Regions from separate parts of the Mycobacterium sp. D16R24 genome, predicted to be linked through region 3. Evidence: predicted binding sites of a transcription regulator. Region 3 holds the regulator's gene; each other region holds the start of a gene.
What was found. The regulator LexA, encoded in region 3, represses DNA repair genes until DNA is damaged. The targets are predictions, from matches to a motif close to CGAACANNTGTTCG.
Positions count from the first base shown of each region.

Region 1: B4383_RS22700 (DUF222 domain-containing protein) is a predicted target of LexA. The motif match lies at 1,676-1,689, and genes of this name have one in related genera.
Region 2: ruvC (crossover junction endodeoxyribonuclease RuvC) is a predicted target of LexA. The motif match lies at 3,278-3,291, and genes of this name have one in related genera.

Region 1 covers NZ_MAEV01000030.1:43,578-48,903, forward strand. Annotated here, with positions in the region: gene B4383_RS22690 (DUF58 domain-containing protein) at 1-217, shown strand, start outside; partial or broken gene B4383_RS27290 (hypothetical protein) at 214-518, shown strand; gene B4383_RS22700 (DUF222 domain-containing protein) at 491-1,660, opposite strand; gene B4383_RS22705 (DUF2470 domain-containing protein) at 1,785-2,588, opposite strand; gene B4383_RS22710 (bifunctional RNase H/acid phosphatase) at 2,598-3,719, opposite strand; gene B4383_RS22715 (C4-type zinc ribbon domain-containing protein) at 3,716-4,438, opposite strand; gene B4383_RS22720 (Nif3-like dinuclear metal center hexameric protein) at 4,435-5,326, opposite strand, start outside.
Region 2 covers NZ_MAEV01000018.1:33,949-39,274, reverse strand. Annotated here, with positions in the region: gene secD (protein translocase subunit SecD) at 1-476, opposite strand, end outside; gene yajC (preprotein translocase subunit YajC) at 545-883, opposite strand; gene ruvB (Holliday junction branch migration DNA helicase RuvB) at 1,033-2,046, opposite strand; gene ruvA (Holliday junction branch migration protein RuvA) at 2,100-2,705, opposite strand; gene ruvC (crossover junction endodeoxyribonuclease RuvC) at 2,702-3,259, opposite strand; gene B4383_RS16355 (TetR family transcriptional regulator) at 3,380-3,952, shown strand; partial or broken gene B4383_RS16350 (methyltransferase) at 4,042-4,503, opposite strand; gene B4383_RS16345 (phosphatase PAP2 family protein) at 4,676-5,287, shown strand; gene B4383_RS16340 (YebC/PmpR family DNA-binding transcriptional regulator) at 5,233-5,326, opposite strand, start outside.
Region 3 covers NZ_MAEV01000002.1:144,992-150,317, forward strand. Annotated here, with positions in the region: gene B4383_RS01730 (molybdopterin-dependent oxidoreductase) at 1-802, opposite strand, end outside; gene B4383_RS01735 (acyl-CoA dehydrogenase family protein) at 913-2,067, shown strand; gene B4383_RS01740 (GNAT family N-acetyltransferase) at 2,074-2,619, shown strand; gene lexA (transcriptional repressor LexA) at 2,616-3,290, opposite strand; gene B4383_RS01750 (LysM peptidoglycan-binding domain-containing protein) at 3,520-4,029, shown strand; gene nrdR (transcriptional regulator NrdR) at 4,160-4,624, shown strand; gene B4383_RS01760 (PhzF family phenazine biosynthesis isomerase) at 4,649-5,326, opposite strand, start outside.

The sequences.
Region 1 (5,326 bases), on a different contig from region 3:
CGGGCACCCGGTGCTGGTCGTCGATGTGCTCGATCGCTTGCCTTTCCGCGAGGAGCCCGATCCGATCGTCGCCCGCTGGTGGCGGTTGGAACGTTCACGGATGTATCGCAATATCGCCGTGACGGGGGTCGACGTGATCGATTGGAGTCATGACTCCGGACTCAACCACGCAATGCACCTGATGCCACAGCGCCCGCGAATGGCACGACGCCGATGAAAGCGGTTGCGGTCCTGGCCGTGTTGTTCATCATTGGCGTCTTGGGACGCAGCGAGACGTCCCCGGTGGTTGCGATGCTCTCCGGCCTGGCCGCCGTGATATGTCTGTCGGCCGCATATACCCGGCGTTGGCCGTCCGAGATCCTTCCCGCACTGCTGTTCGGTTGCGTGGCATTACTGGCAGCTGCGATACCCACGGGACAGTCGTCCTGGCTGCCCTTGGTCGCACCGGTCGCTGTTGTCGTCATTTATGTTCTCGCCCTGTGGCCTCTACTCAGAGCAGCGGCGGCGCCGTCGAGTGATAGACCGACCCGGTCGGCGTCGTGATCGCGACCGTATGCATCCACCCCGGCGACTCCTTCACATAGTTGCATCGCTCGCAGAGGCCCTGACCGTTGTCGAACGATGTCGCGCCGCCCTGTGCACTGCCCACGATATGGTCGTGATGGCGGATCGGGGCATCGCAATACGGCGTCCGACACGTCTGGTCACGCAGGTCGATCAGCTCCGCCAATCCCTTGGGAAACAAACGACTTCGCGAGTCCGCGCCTACCAGTGCACCCGTACCGCAGCGTCGATACAACCGTCGTGCCAAAACCTTCGCACCGGCGCTGACGGCATCGGATATGAGCCTGCGCGCCACCGCGGCCGGGACAGGTCCGTGACCCGCGATCATCGCGGGCTCGATACCTCCGCCCAATAGCGCCTCATCGGAGATCGTAATGTTCACGCCCAGGGGAACAGCCTGCGCGGATGACACTCCGGTCACTCGTTCCACGAGGGTGTCGGCCATGATCTGCCCTTGACCACGAACGGGATCCATCGACGTGTCGGCGGCTCGCTTGAGAGCGGCGTAGACCGCCACACCCTGTTTCACCGGGAGCAGCGCCGTCAGGTACGTCATGGTGTCGGGCACCGGGCGGATGGATACCCGACGTTCGTTCTCGGCCCGGCGTGCGCGGCGCACCACAGCCTCCGGATCGAGTCGATAGGCCAGACGTTTCGCCTCCGCGGTGAGCCGGGCATCGCCGATCCCTCGCAGTCGAGACGGGTCTGCGCACATCTCGACGTCGATCTTCTGCCGATCCTCGACGGCAAGGTAGGCGGTTTCACGCACCAGAATCGTCGCGCGCCATTCATTCAGCGCGCCGCAGACCAATGCCGCAAGCGTGTGGGGCATTTCGTTCACCAGTGCCTTCGCGAAGCCGAGATGACGACCACCACGGGCCGGTGAATCTTGCCGCGCCAAGGCGATCTCGGTGGCGACGCCAGCCCCTTGCTGCTGCCGAGGCACACCGTTAGCGACCTCCTCCTCGCGGCGTGCGCGATCAAACAGCACCGCGACGTGAGCCTGCTCCGCAGCGGCGGCGGCCTTCACCCGCTCCAGCTCGGCGATTCGTTCGACGAGCCGCGCCGCTAGGGCAGCGGGATCTGTCTGGGACACATTCTCAACGCTAGTCGAACATCAGTTCGAGTAGCGTTGACTTCTGTTGTTATCCACAGCCATTCGATCGCAATCCCAGTTCTCCACAACCTGGCCGATTGGTGGACATCGAAGCCCGCGTGCGCTAAGCGCCTGGGTCGGCCAGCCGTGCCAGCTGCACGGTCGCACCGCGGAGCTCATCGATCGAATCGATCCGGTCGACGTAGCCGACTCGGGTCACGGACCAGCCCCGCGGCGTGCTCACCCGGACATCCAGCCCGTACCGGTCCGCTCCCTCACAGCGCGCCGCGGTGGCGTCCGGGTACCCACCCAGTCGTTGCGCCATCGCGAGCAGCGCCTGCCCATGGTCGTCGTTGAGGTGAGTAACCGCACGGTCAGCCTTCGGCGAGACGGGATCTGGTGCGGCCGAATCGTAATCGGTGCCACTTGCCGAGTCCATGCGTCCGTACCCGCCCACCCAGCGCACGCGTTCGACGTCCAGGATCCAGACGGAGAAATCGCTGTACTCGATGTAATAGCGGGCCGCGGGCACCGCCGCGATGTGAGCCTCGCGAGCCGCGGGCAGCTCTTCCGGACTGGGCCGGCGCACCTTCCCGGCGAGCGTGATCCGGGTGTTGGCCAACGGATCCTCCGGTGCATTGGGCGCCACGATGGAAACGCTTGCCCGGCGGTCGCGTATCAGGTTGCGTCCGTGCTCGGCCATCTTCGATACGCACAGCACCGGCGCCCCACCCAGTAACCCGTAGGTGACCAACGAAGCCCATGGCTCACCGTCCGCGGACAGGCTCGCCAGTGTCGCGACGTTCGTCGACGCCGCGACCGTTCTGGCCTCCTCGGCGGCCGAAGGCCGAGCCGGGTTGGCGACATCTGTCAGGGGTGGGGCGATGGTGGGCGCATCGCCCGGATCGCCGTGATCGCGGGAAGCCATGGCGACAGCCTAAGTCAGGTACGAGGTCTCGTTGACGAGTCGCACCGATGCCGGCCCGTCCGAGTAGAACTCGGCGATGCTCAACGAGGCCAGATCCAGGTGCAGCCGGTACAGCAGGCTGGGCCCCGCATCCAGCGCCAGGCGCAGCAGTGTCTTGATGGGCGTGACATGGGAGACCACCAAAACCGTTGCGCCGCCATACTCGGCGATGATCCGATTGCGGGCACGCCGCACGCGGTGGTGCACGGTATCGAAGCTCTCCCCTTCCGGCGGAGTCACCGACGTATCGTTGAGCCACTGGGCGTGCAGCTGCGGATCGCGCTCGGAAGCTTCGGAGAACGTCAAACCCTCCCACTTGCCGAAGTCGGTTTCGATCAGATCGTCATCGACGGTCAGCGGCACTCCCAGCGCCTCGGCGGCCGCGGCCGCGGTCTGCTTGGCGCGGCCCAGCGGTGAGCTGATGACGGCTGCGATGCCGCCGCGGCTCGCGAGGTACTGCGCCGCCTTCGCGGCCTGATCGAGCCCCAGTTCGGTCAGCTCGGGATTCCCGCGTCCGGAGTAACGACGCTGCACCGAAAGCTCGGTCTGTCCATGGCGAAGCAACAGCATTCGGGTGGGCTTACCGCGCGCACCAGTCCAGCCCGGCGCGGTATCGGCAGGCTTGGGCTCCCTGATTTCCTTCGGCTCTTTGGTTTCCTTGGGTTTCTTCGGAACCTTGGGTTCGATGCCGCTGGCGCGGTCCATCGCCTCGTTGGCCAGCCGGTCGGCGTGCTTATTGCGTTCCCGCGGAATCCACTTATAGTCGACGGCTTCGAACTGCATCGCGGCGGTGGCCGCCTGCCGGTACAGCGTGATGAGGTCGGGATGCTTGACCTTCCATCGGCCGGACATCTGCTCGACGACGAGTTTGGAATCCATCGATACGCTTACCTCAGTGGCACCCAATCGTGCCGCCTCCGCCAATCCCGCTATCAGACCACGATATTCGGCCACATTGTTGGTGGCATGACCGATCGCCTCGCAGGACTCCCCCAACACCGTCTCATGATCCGGGGCGAACACCACGGCGCCATATCCGGCCAGCCCGGGGTTACCACGCGAACCACCGTCGGCTTCGACAAGAACTCTCACAGGCGCACCAGGATCGCGCTGCACTCGGGGCACCGCAGCACCTCGTCGGCGGCAGCGGCCGAGATCCGGGAGAGCTCACCGCGGTCCAACTCGATACGGCACGCGCCGCACTTATTGCCTTGCAACAATCCCGCCCCCGGACCTCCCGAGCGGCGCTGCCGTTCATAGGCTTCCAGCAGCGTCCCGTCGATGGAGGCCCCCAGGCCGTCGCGACGCTGCCGAATCTGGTTCTCCTCGGCGTCGGTGTCGATGGAAACCGCACGCTGGAGCCGTTCGATTTCCGCCACCCGCTCGGCGATCTTGTCGGCATCGGCCTGACTCGAAGCCTGTTGGGCCTGGAGCTCCTCACGACGCTCCATCAGCTCCAGTTCGGAGTCCTCCAGGCTGGACTGCCGGCGCTCAAGAGTGTCGAGCTCATGCTGAATATCGACGAGTTCCTTCGGGTTCGCACCGCCCGAGGCCAGCAGCGTGCGGTCGCGGTCCTCTCGTTGCCGGACGGCCGTCACCTCCGTGTCCAATTTCGTCACCTGCACGTCCAGGTCTTCCAAGGCGAGACCGAGCGCGCCCACCTCGTCGAGAATCTTCCGCTGCTGCGCCCGCAACTCATCGTGCTCCTGGCGCTCCGGCGGATTCGCGCGCCGGTGCGCAATGCGCGTCAATTCGGCATCCACGGACGCCAGGTCTACCAGTAGACGCTGCTGTGCCACATCGGCTTTCATGCTCGTTCTTCTTTCTCTGGACCACCCAGGGTCCAAGGGTCTGTGCGAACTGGCGAGATGCGCGTCGGCAACTTCTCCCCGAATTCGGTGTCGAGCACCCGCGCTGCCTGCGCACACCACGGGAACTCGCTGGCCCAATGGGCGACGTCGACAAGTGCAACGCTACTTGCCCGGGCATGCTCGTCAGCGGGATGGTGCCGCAGATCGGCGGTGACGTACGCGTCAACCCCGGATCCGACGGCGGTACTCAACAGCGAGTCACCCGCACCACCGCAGACTGCGACGGTCTGAATCAGCGCATCCGGATCACCGGCGGCCCGGGTTCCCCACACGGTTTTCGGCAGGGCGGCGCCGACTCGCGATACGAAATCACGGAGGGGCTCCGGTTCGGGCAGCACACCCACGCGCCCCAAACCGGTGCCCGCTGGCACTGGCGCCATGGGCAGCACGTCGATGGCCGGCACTTCATAGGGGTGAGCAGCGTGAATCGCCGCGAACAGCGCACAACGCAACCGGGATGGAGCAACCATTTCCACCCTGTCCTCGACAACCTGCTCCACGACGCCGTGTACACCGATTGCCGGGTCCGAACCCTCCAGCGGCCGGAACTGCCCGGTCCCGGTGGCGCTCCACGAACAGTCCGAGTAGGCACCGAGCTGTCCAGCGCCGGCGTCGAACATGGCGCGGCGCAACACCTCCGCAGATTCGGTGGGCACGAACACCACCCATTTGTCGTAGTCGGCGAACTGCGGGGCAAGCACCGAGATCACCTGCAGCCCAAGGGTTTCGGCGAGAGCGTCGGATACACCGGGACTCGCCGAGTCGGCGTTGGTATGCGCCGTGAACAACGCGCCGCCCGAACGGATGAGGCGATGGATCAGCGCGCCC
Region 2 (5,326 bases), on a different contig from region 3:
GGCTTTCCTGCGCCGGGCTCCGGGGGCGTCGCCTCTTGCCCAGCGCCGGGCTGGCCGCCCTGAGGTGCCCCGGCCTGGGGATTCTCCTTGGGCTGCGCAGGCACCATCTGGACGACGGGCCGGATGTAGAGCTTGGCGGTCTGGCCGAGGTTTCGGGCCTCGCTGCCGTCGTTGCCGGGCACGGTGATGACGAGGTTGTCACCGTCGATGATGACCTCGGATCCGGAGACACCGAGTCCGTTGACGCGAGCGTTGATGATCTCCTGCGCCTGCGTCAACGCTTCCTTCGTCGGCTTGGAACCGTCAGGGGTGCGTGCTGTCAGGGTGACGCGGGTTCCGCCCTGCAGGTCGATACCGAGCTTGGGCTTGGCGTGCTTGTCGCCGGTCAGAAACACCAGCAGATAGGCGCCGATCAGCAACACCAGGAAGGCAGCTAGATAACGCGCGGGATGCACAGGGGCCGATGGCGAGGCCACGTGTCCGGTCTCCTTGCTTGTCGAGGGCGGGTCGGGAGGAGTTCAGGGTTGAGCAAAGGCGAAAGCCGCTACTCCTTGGTCAGCTCGACCCCGGTGCTCTCGACGTCGCGCGACGCCTCCTCAGCGGTGTCATCGGTGTCCTCGGCCTCATCAACGATCTTGTCGCGGACTGCGAGCTTCATCCAGCGAGTCACAACACCCGGCGCGATCTCGAGGTCCACGGTGTCGTCGGTTACTGCGGCGATGGTGGCCTGCAGACCAGAGGTGGTGTGCACCCGGTCGCCGATCGCCAGGGAGTCGTGCAGCTCGATGGTGGCGTCGAGGGCCTTGCGCTGCCGCCGGTTCGCGAAGAAGAGGAACGCACCCATAACGAGGATGAGCGGCAAAAAGACGATGATCGATTCCATGGCGGCTTTCGGGATTCTTTCCGTTGGGTCTTCACGAGTTCAAGCACGGTCTGCGTGAAACGAGCACGCGACAAGTCACCAGTGTGCCATCCGACTCTGTGGAATCGACGCGAACCCCGGACCTGCGCGTCCTGGACTCAAGCGTGCTGTCAGTCGAATAGCCCGCCCTGCCCCAGCACTTGCGGCGGCGGGGTAAGACCCAGATGCGTCCACGCCAGCGATGTCGCCACACGTCCGCGCGGCGTGCGGGCCAGCATCCCGGCGCGCACCAGGAACGGCTCGCATACCTCTTCCACCGTGGTCGATTCCTCCGCGACCGCCACTGCCAGCGTCGACAAGCCCACCGGGCCGCCGCCGAAACTGCGTGTCAGCGCCGTGAGCACCGCCCGGTCCAGGCGATCCAGCCCCAGCTCGTCCACGTCGTAGACGGCCAGGGCGGACTTGGCGACGTCCACGGTGATCACGCCGTCCGCACGTACTTCCGCGTAGTCACGGACCCGGCGCAACAATCGGTTGGCGATGCGCGGGGTGCCGCGCGAGCGCCGGGCGATCTCCGCCCCCGCGTCGACTCCCAGCTCGATACCGAGGATTCCCGCCGATCGGGCCAGCACGAGCTCGAGTTCGTCGGGCTCGTAGAAGTCCATGTGTGCGGTGAACCCGAACCGGTCGCGCAGCGGCCCGGTCAGCGACCCCGAACGGGTGGTCGCGCCGACCAGCGTGAACGGCGCCACTTCCAGAGGGATCGAGGTGGCGCCGGGCCCCTTGCCGACGACGATGTCGACGCGAAAGTCCTCCATCGCCAGATACAGCATTTCCTCGGCGGGCCGGGCGATGCGATGAATCTCATCGATGAAGAGCACATCGTGTTCCACGAGGTTGCTCAGCATCGCCGCCAGGTCACCCGCTCGTTCCAGGGCCGGACCCGAGGTCACCCGCAGTGAGGAGCCCAACTCGGTGGCGATGATCATCGCCAGGGAGGTCTTGCCGAGCCCGGGCGGTCCGGACAACAGGATGTGATCCGGGGTGCTGCCGCGATTCTTCGCGCCGGACAACACGAGCTCCAGCTGCTCACGCACCCGTGGCTGGCCGATGAACTCCCGCAGCGACTTGGGTCTGAGCCCGGCGTCGATGTCGTTTTCGCCGACCGTGAGCGCGCCGGACATCCCGGGGCCGGCATCGAAATCGTCCTCTTCGCCGTCGAACTCGTCGAAGCTGGTCATCGTGTCTTGCCCAGTAGCGTCAGCGCCGACCGCAACACAGTCGAGGTGTCTCCGTCGGAATCATCTTGAGCCAGCACGGTATCTGTGGTCTGTTCGGCTTGCTTCGCGGCAAACCCGAGGCCGATGAGCGCCTCGACGACCTGTGTGCGCACCAGCGACGCGGTGCCGCGACCCAGCTCGGTGGTTCCGCCCTGCACCCCTGCTGCCGCCACCTTTTCGCGCAGTTCCAGCACCAACCGCTCGGCGCCACGCTTACCGATCCCGGGAACCCGGGTCAGCGCGTTGACATCGCCATCTGCCAACGCCTGGCGCAAGGTCGGCGCGTCGTAGACCGCGAGCGTGGCCATCGCGATCTTGGGTCCTACACCGGAGACACCGAGCAGCGTCAGGAACAGATCGCGGGCATCGGTGTCGGTGAAGCCGTACAACGTCATCGAGTCTTCGCGGACGATCATCGCGGTGATCAGCCGCACCTGAGCACCGCGCCGTAGCGTCGACAGTGTGGCCGGGGTGGCGTTGACGCGATATCCGACCCCGGCGGCCTCGATCACCACATGATCGAGCGCGATGTCGATGACCTCGCCATTGACCGAAGCAATCATCGGGCTACCGCTTTCATCCGGGCCGCAAAGGCCTTCCGCTGTTTCTCCGCCGCGGCTTCCGCCTTCGCCATTCTCGCCAGCATGGGCGCACGCCAGCAGTGACAGATTGCCAGGGCCAAGGCATCGGCGGCGTCCGCGGGCTTCGGCGCCGTCTGCAGGTTCAGGATGCGGGTGACCATTGCGGTCACCTGGGATTTATCTGCCCGGCCGTTGCCGGTGACGGCGGCCTTGACCTCCGAGGGGGTGTGGAAATAGACCTCGATCCCCCGTTTTGCCGCCGAGAGGGCGATCACTCCGCCGGCCTGGGCGGTACCCATCACGGTGGACACATTCTGCTGGGCGAAGACGCGCTCTACGGCGACCACATCGGGACGATGGGTGTCCATCCAGTGTTCGACGACCTCGCTGATCGCTAGAAGTCGTTGCGGCAGAGGCTGGTTGGCTGGAGTGCGCACGACATCGACATCCAGGGCCACCACCTTGCGACCCGAGGATGCCTCTACCATGGACAGGCCGCACCGGGTAAGCCCCGGATCGACTCCCATTACTCGCACGTGCCAGCCCCTTGCCGTAGAACAGTTGTTCGATCAGCATATCGAGGGGTCTCGCCCATTGGGCATAGCAACACGCGAGGGCTCTGCAAATGTCAACACCCGTTGGCTTAAGCTCAGCGCATGTCTACCGAACCTCGGCGATCGGACGCCACCCGTGCGGCGATCCTCGAGGCCGCCCAGGAGCACTTCGCCGGTGTCGGGTACGAGAAGGCAACCATACGAGCCATCGCAGCGACCGCAGGCATCGACCCATCCCTGGTCATGCGGTACTACGGCAACAAAGCCAAGCTGTTCACCGCCGCGGCCAACTTCGACATACATTTCCCCGAGGAATTGGCCGAGATTCCGCGGGATCAGCTCGGAGCGACCTTGGTCCAGCACTTCCTCACCCAATGGGAAGCCGACGACACCATGGTCGCGTTGCTGCGGGCTGCCGTGTCCCACGAGTCCGCGCGGGCACGCATGGAGGAGATTTTCAGCTGCCAGATGGTTCCGGTCATCGAATCATTGACCGCGGATCGCGCCATGGAACGCGCGGCACTCATCGGTACCCAAATGATCGGTTTGGCGATGTGCCGTTACGTCATTCGCCTCGGGAACGTTCCCGCGATGGCACACGAACAGATCATCGAGCTGATAGCGCCGACGATCCAGGCCTACCTGGACTGCGACTGTGACTGCGAGGCGCCTTAACGCGCGCCCTCTGGCTGCGTCCACGGACGCAGCCGCGGCACCCACCGAGGCACATGCTGCGAGTACTCGGCGTAGTCGCGGCCGAATCGCTTCAACAAGCCGCGCTCCTCGACCAGCGGAAAGTACACGGCGTTGATGGTCACGAAAACGGCCGCATAGACCAGCAAGGCGACAGAGTTCAGCGCGAATGCCTCACCCAACAGAAGCCCGACGACACCGGTGATCATCGGGTTACGTACATACCGGTACGGGCCGCGCACCACAAGATGAACCGGAGGGTCGAAGGGCGCCAGGGACCCCTTGCCCATCTGGTGAAAGAGCATGACGGTCCGGGTCACGAGGAACAGGCCAGCAGCGACCAGCAAGGTCCCGACCACCGTCGCCGTCATCGACAGCTCATCGGATAACCATGAAGGCACCTGAATGCCCGATCCGTAAAGAATCACCAGCGGAATCAGGACCGTCATGGTGAACGGCAGCGCGAGAACGGCGCGCGCTGTGCGCCACAGGCTTGTCGATTCAGGCGCCGGGACGACTGTTTGTGTGGCCATGACCGGCCTCCCATCACTCGTGGATGTCTTAGATGTACGCCCACTTGACATTGGTGTCAACACTTGTTGACCAACAGTCGTTGACATCACAGTAACGCCGCTCAGTGACGTTTGATTCCCGACATCCAGCACGATTCGGGGTCGACGTCCTCCGCCGATTACTGTCGTCGGCGTGTCTGTCGGAAAACTGCCCAGCGAAAAGACGATTCAGTGGTGGCCGCCCCTCGGCGTCATCGCGATGCTGGTGCTCGGATTCTCCGTCGGTAAGGGTTCAACGCCGTTCGACGCCTGGTTTTTCGACAGGACGCAGCTCGTACTGGGAGTGCAGCCACGCTGGCTGCTGTTCTTCACCGACTGGGTCTTTCTCGTCCCGGTGCTCGTGGTGTGCGTCGGGTTCGAGCTGTATCGGCGCCGTTGGCGGGTCGCAGCGGTGGTGCTCGTCTGCCCCTTCGTGGCGAATTGGACCACCCAGGGCACCAAGATGCTCGTTGGTCGCGAGAAGGGCGGCTACCTCGCCTACCCCAGCGGCCACACCACTTTCGTGGTGGCCGTCATGGGGATGCTGGTGCTGGTCGCCGGTGGAGCCCTATGGGCATACATCGTGGCCGGGATCGTCAGCACGCTCGGGCTGCTAGGCCAAGTCGCCTGTGGATATCACTATCTCACCGACACCATCGGTGCGGTGCTGGTCACCACCGCGGTGGTGACGTTGGCCTTCTGGGCCGCCGGTCAGTCCTCGGCGAGCTCGGCCAGCACCTCATCGGACAGGTCCACATTGGTGTAGACGTTCTGCACGTCGTCACTGTCCTCGAGCGCGTCGACC
Region 3 (5,326 bases):
AGCCAGTGCAATAGGTGCGCAAGAAGGTCAGATTCGCCAGACCTTCCACGGCCAGCACATGGGCCAGGGCGAGCATGATCGCGACGTCGGTCCCGGGGACAGGTGCGTGCCACTCGCATTCGCCGTCAATGTCATCGCGCAGCGGACTGAACGAGACGATGCGCCCACCGCGGGCGCGGAACCTGTTGAGGGCATCACGAGCAGGATGCGCGGTGGTGCCGCCGTGGTTGACTCCGGTGTTTTTCAGTGCGATACCGCCGAATGAGACCAGTAGATCGGTGTTCTCGACGATGACATCCCATGACGTCGACCGCTTGAACAGCCCGTCGTGGGTGCCGACGACGTGCGGCATGATGACGCCGGTTGCGCCCAGGCTGTATGAGTGACGTGAAAAGGTGTACCCGCCAAGTAGTTTCAGGAACCGGTGCACCTGGCTCTGGGCGTGATGGAACCGTCCCGCACTGGCCCAGCCGTACGAGCCGCCGTAAATGGCTTCATTGCCGTGAGTGTCGACGATCCGCCGCAGTTCATCGGCGAGCAGTTCGGTGAGCTCGTCCCAGGACACCTCGACGTACTCGTCGGAGCCACGCGCTTTGCTGGGACCGGCTCCTTCCCGCAGCCAGCCGCGGCGTACCGATGGCGCGGTAACTCGCGCCTGGTGGCGGATCGAACCGGGAATGTTCTGCAGCAGCGGGGAGGGATCCAGGTCGGTCGAGATGGGTGTGACGCCAATCACTTCACCGTCGCGGACCTCGGGAGTAAACGCACCCCAGTGAGTATGTGAAAGTGCCAGCTTGGTCACCCTCGCCAGCCTAGGCTTTCTGTCCGTCGAAACCAGGTAGGCGAGTACCAACCGACCAGTGGGTTGGTATACATTCTGCCGAGTACGTAAACCCAAACCGGAAGGTGATCATGGCCGGCGCCGTTAAGTTCAAACGCACCATTTTCGAACCCGAGCACGAACTGTTCCGCGAGTCGTTCAAGACCTTCCTGGAACGGCATGCCGAGCCGTACCGGGAAGAGTGGGACGAGAACAAGATCGTCGACCGCTCTCTCTGGGTCGAGGCGGGCAAACAGGGCTTCCTGGGCACTGACATGCCCGAAGAGTTCGGCGGCGGCGGACTCGTCGATTTCCGCTACAACGCCGTTATCGGCGAAGAGATCACCAAGGCTCGCCAGTCGGGTATCGGTTTCACTTTGCACAACGATGTTGCGGGTCCGTACTTCCGGGATCTGGCCAGTGACGAGCAGAAGGCCCGCTGGTTCCCCGGTTTCTGTTCCGGTGAGCTGATCACGGCCATCGCCATGACTGAGCCGGGCACCGGAAGCGACCTGCAGGGCATCAAGACCCGCGCGGTCAAGGACGGCGACCATTACATTCTCAACGGCTCGAAGACCTTCATCACCAACGGCATCAATGCCGACCTGGTGATCGTGGTCGCACAGACCGACCCCGAAAAGGGTGCGCTGGGCTTCAGCCTCATCGTCGTGGAACGCGGCATGGAGGGCTTCGAGCGCGGCCGCAAGCTCGACAAGATGGGGCTGGACGCTCAGGACACCGCCGAGCTGTCCTTCACCGACGTTCGCGTGCCCGCCGCCAATCTGCTGGGTGATGAGGGCCAGGGCTTCATCTACCTCATGCAGAACCTGCCGCAGGAACGCATGTCGATTGCCGTCGTCGCGGCCGCGGCGATGGAAACCATGCTTGAGGCGACCATCCAGTACACGTCCGAGCGCAAGGCGTTCGGCAAGCCGATCAAGAGCTTCCAGAACAGCCGCTTTGTGCTGGCCGAGCTCGCCACCGATGCCACGATGATCCGGATCATGGTCGACGAGTTCATCACGCTGCTCAACAAGAAGGAATTGAGCGTCGAGCAGGCCGCGATGGCCAAGTGGTACAGCACCGAGAAGCAGGTTCACCTGATTGACCGCTGCCTGCAGCTGCACGGTGGATATGGCTTCATGCGCGAGTACCCGGTTGCCCGGGCATACATGGACTCGCGTATCCAGACGATCTACGGCGGAACCACCGAGATCATGAAGGAGATCATCGGGCGCTCGCTCTAGCGCCTCATGATCATTCGTGATGCGGCCGCCGATGACGCGGCCGCGTGTGCGGCGATCTATGCGCCGTACGTAACGGATACGGCTATCTCATTCGAGGAGGTGCCGCCGTCGGATGCTGTTCTTGCCGAACGCATCCGCACGGCGGCCCATCGGCATGCCTGGCTTGTTGCCGAGGATGGCGGTGAGATCTTGGGCTATGCCTACGCGGTGCCGTGGAAATCGCGGACCGCTTATCAGTGGGCGTGCGAGGTCAGTGTGTACGTGGACGGCACCCGGCAACAGCGCGGGGCGGGCCGCCAGTTGTACACGGCGCTACTCGACCGGCTGCGCTCCCTCGGCTATCGCACCGTGTTGGCGGTTGTCGTGATACCCAATGCGGCGAGTGAAAAGCTGCACCGGGCAATGGGATTCGAGCAGGTCGCGTGCTACCGACGCATCGGCTACAAGTTGGGCGGCTGGCACGACGTGGCGCATTTCCAGCTGTTCTTGCCGTCCCTGGATGATCAGACGGACGATGATTCGGCACCCGGGCCGCCGCCGGGTGTCGGCTAGATCTTGCGCAGGACGGTGACGACCTTGCCGAGGATGGCGGCGTCATTTCCGGGGATCGGCTCGAACAGGGGGTTGTGCGGCATCAGCCAGACCTGACCTGTTGTCCGCTTGAACGTCTTGACGGTCGCTTCACCGTCGATCATCGCCGCCACGATATCGCCGTTGTCGGCGACATTCTGCTGACGGACTACCACCCAGTCGCCATCGCATATCGCGGCGTCAATCATCGATTCGCCGACCACCTTGAGCAGGAACAGCGATCCCTCGCCCACCAGCTCGCGGGGGAGCGGGAACACGTCCTCCACGGCCTCTTCGGCCAGGATGGGACCACCGGCGGCGATACGGCCCAGGACGGGCACGAATGTTGGCTCGGGCAGGTCGCCGGAACCGGCCACGTCCGTGGTCGCCGACTGGCCACGGAAATCATCGATTCCTCGAACATCAACGGCGCGTGGACGATTCGGATCGCGCCGCAGGAAGCCCTTCTGCTCGAGGGTGCGTAGTTGATGGGCGACCGACGATGTCGAGGTGAGCCCGACGGCGTCTCCGATTTCGCGGATGCTCGGGGGGTAGCCCCGCTCATTCACCGATGCGCGGATGACCTCCAGGATGGTCCGCTGGCGCTCGGTCAGTGAACCGGTGGCGGGTCCCTTGCTGGGTGTATCGCTCATGGGCCCGAATCTAGACCTGTCGACGACATTTATCAAACATGTGTTCGATGCGTGTCGCGAATGGCGCCCGATGGGCCGGTTGCGGGTGGCGTTTGCGCAGCTCAAGACCACTTGTCGGTGGCGGATGCTACAAATCGATCACATGTTCGGACATCGAACACATGATCGAGTACATTCGAACATAAGAGCGAACGGGCCTACCGATCGACAGGACAGGAAGGGCATACAGATGAGCACAAACGTTCTCACCACACCGCGTTCTCGCGCTGCCGAGTACGCGTCACGCAATGGCGCCCCGCAGGCACGCGCCTACAGCGCGGAGTACCCGCTGACGCAGCGTCGCGCGCTGCCGGTGCGCACCGTCGCCTATCGCCGGCCTGCCGGTCGGCCGGCTGCCTACAGGGGCAATGGGATCCGGGTCTCGACGGTGCCGCATCGGGTGCATGGTCGGCGCTCGGTGAGCCTCAAGGCGACCATTGTTGTCTCGGTGGGTGCTGCGGTAGCGACGATGTGGCTGCTGATGCTCGGCCAGGTCAGTGCTGCCGGAGTCGGGGGAGTTGGTGTGCCGGAGCGCGTGGCGGTGGTCCAGGTCGCTCCGGGAGAGACCCTGGCCGACGTGGCCTCGCGTGTCGCGCCGGATGCTCCGCGCTCTGCGGTGGTGTCCAAGATCCGTGAACTCAATGAACTCGACTCGGCGACAGTACAAGCCGGTCAGACGCTGGTTTCTCCGGTCGGCTGATCGGCGAACGGGCGTGACCTTCGAACGTGTGGGAGCACGGGTATCCTCGAGACCGGTCTGGGCGCGCTGCGCTGTGTGTCAGCCCACCCAGCCCAGTGACTTGGAGTCCAGAACCGGCGAAGGAGCAGTAATGCACTGTCCGTTCTGCCGTCATCCTGACTCGCGCGTTGTCGATTCCCGTGAGGCGGATGAGGGTCAGGCGATACGTCGACGGCGATCGTGCCCGGAGTGCGGCCGTCGCTTCACCACTGTCGAGACCGCGGTGCTGGCCGTTGTGAAGCGCAGCGGTGTCACCGAGCCGTTCAGTCGCGACAAGGTCATCAAGGGCGTGCGCAGGGCCTGTCAGGGCCGTGCTGTCGATGATGATGCGCTGAATCTGCTTGCCCAGCAGGTAGAAGATGCTGTCCGGGCCGCCGGGTCCCCGGAGATTCCCAGTAATGAGGTGGGCCTGGCCATCCTGGGCCCGCTACGTGACCTGGACGAGGTCGCATATCTGCGCTTCGCCTCGGTCTATCGCGGATTCAGCTCCGCCGATGACTTTGAACGCGAGATCGCCGCATTGCGCGCGCATCGGGACGCGCCGACCGGATCCTGACCCCGGGCCGAGGTCGACGCGCTGCTAGGTCAATGTCAATGATTGATCGGCGACGACATGGCCACCGATCGTCACCCAGCCCTCTGGGCTCCACTGCGTAAGAATCTGCGACCCCTTGCCCTGATGGACAATTAGGTCACGGCTCATCAAGTCTGTCATCCGTGCCGCGACAGATCCGGTCGCTTCGTCCTCGTTGACGCCGAGGTCGAAGGCGAACACTCGTGATCGCACCAGGCTCGCGTTGCGGTCTTGCCACGCCCATACGCAATGCAACAGTTCGTCCGCGTAGTCGGCCGGATCGGCGGCATCCACATCGCCGGGGGAGTCCAGCTCGTGGAAGGCGGTCTCCGGGGCCCACTCGGAGCGGGCTCGTATCCACGTGTGGTCGTCGTAGTTGACCTGGAGCACGCCCGCAGGAACTTGCAGGGTGTTGACCGGCGTTCCGTGTTCGCGTAGCCACCAGGCCAATCCCACCGTCGGATGTCCGGCGAAGGGCAGTTCGGCTGCCGGGGTGAAAATCCGCAGATGTGCGGTGTTGGACCCTTCGGCAGGAAGATCGACGAAAACCGTTTCGCTGAAACCCAGCCGGGTGGCGATCTCCTGGCGGTCTGCCGCGGCCACGTCGGCGCCGTTGACGATCCCCAGGGGATTGCCGAAGTTGCCTGTCTGGTCGGTGAATACGCGCACAACCGCGACATCGAC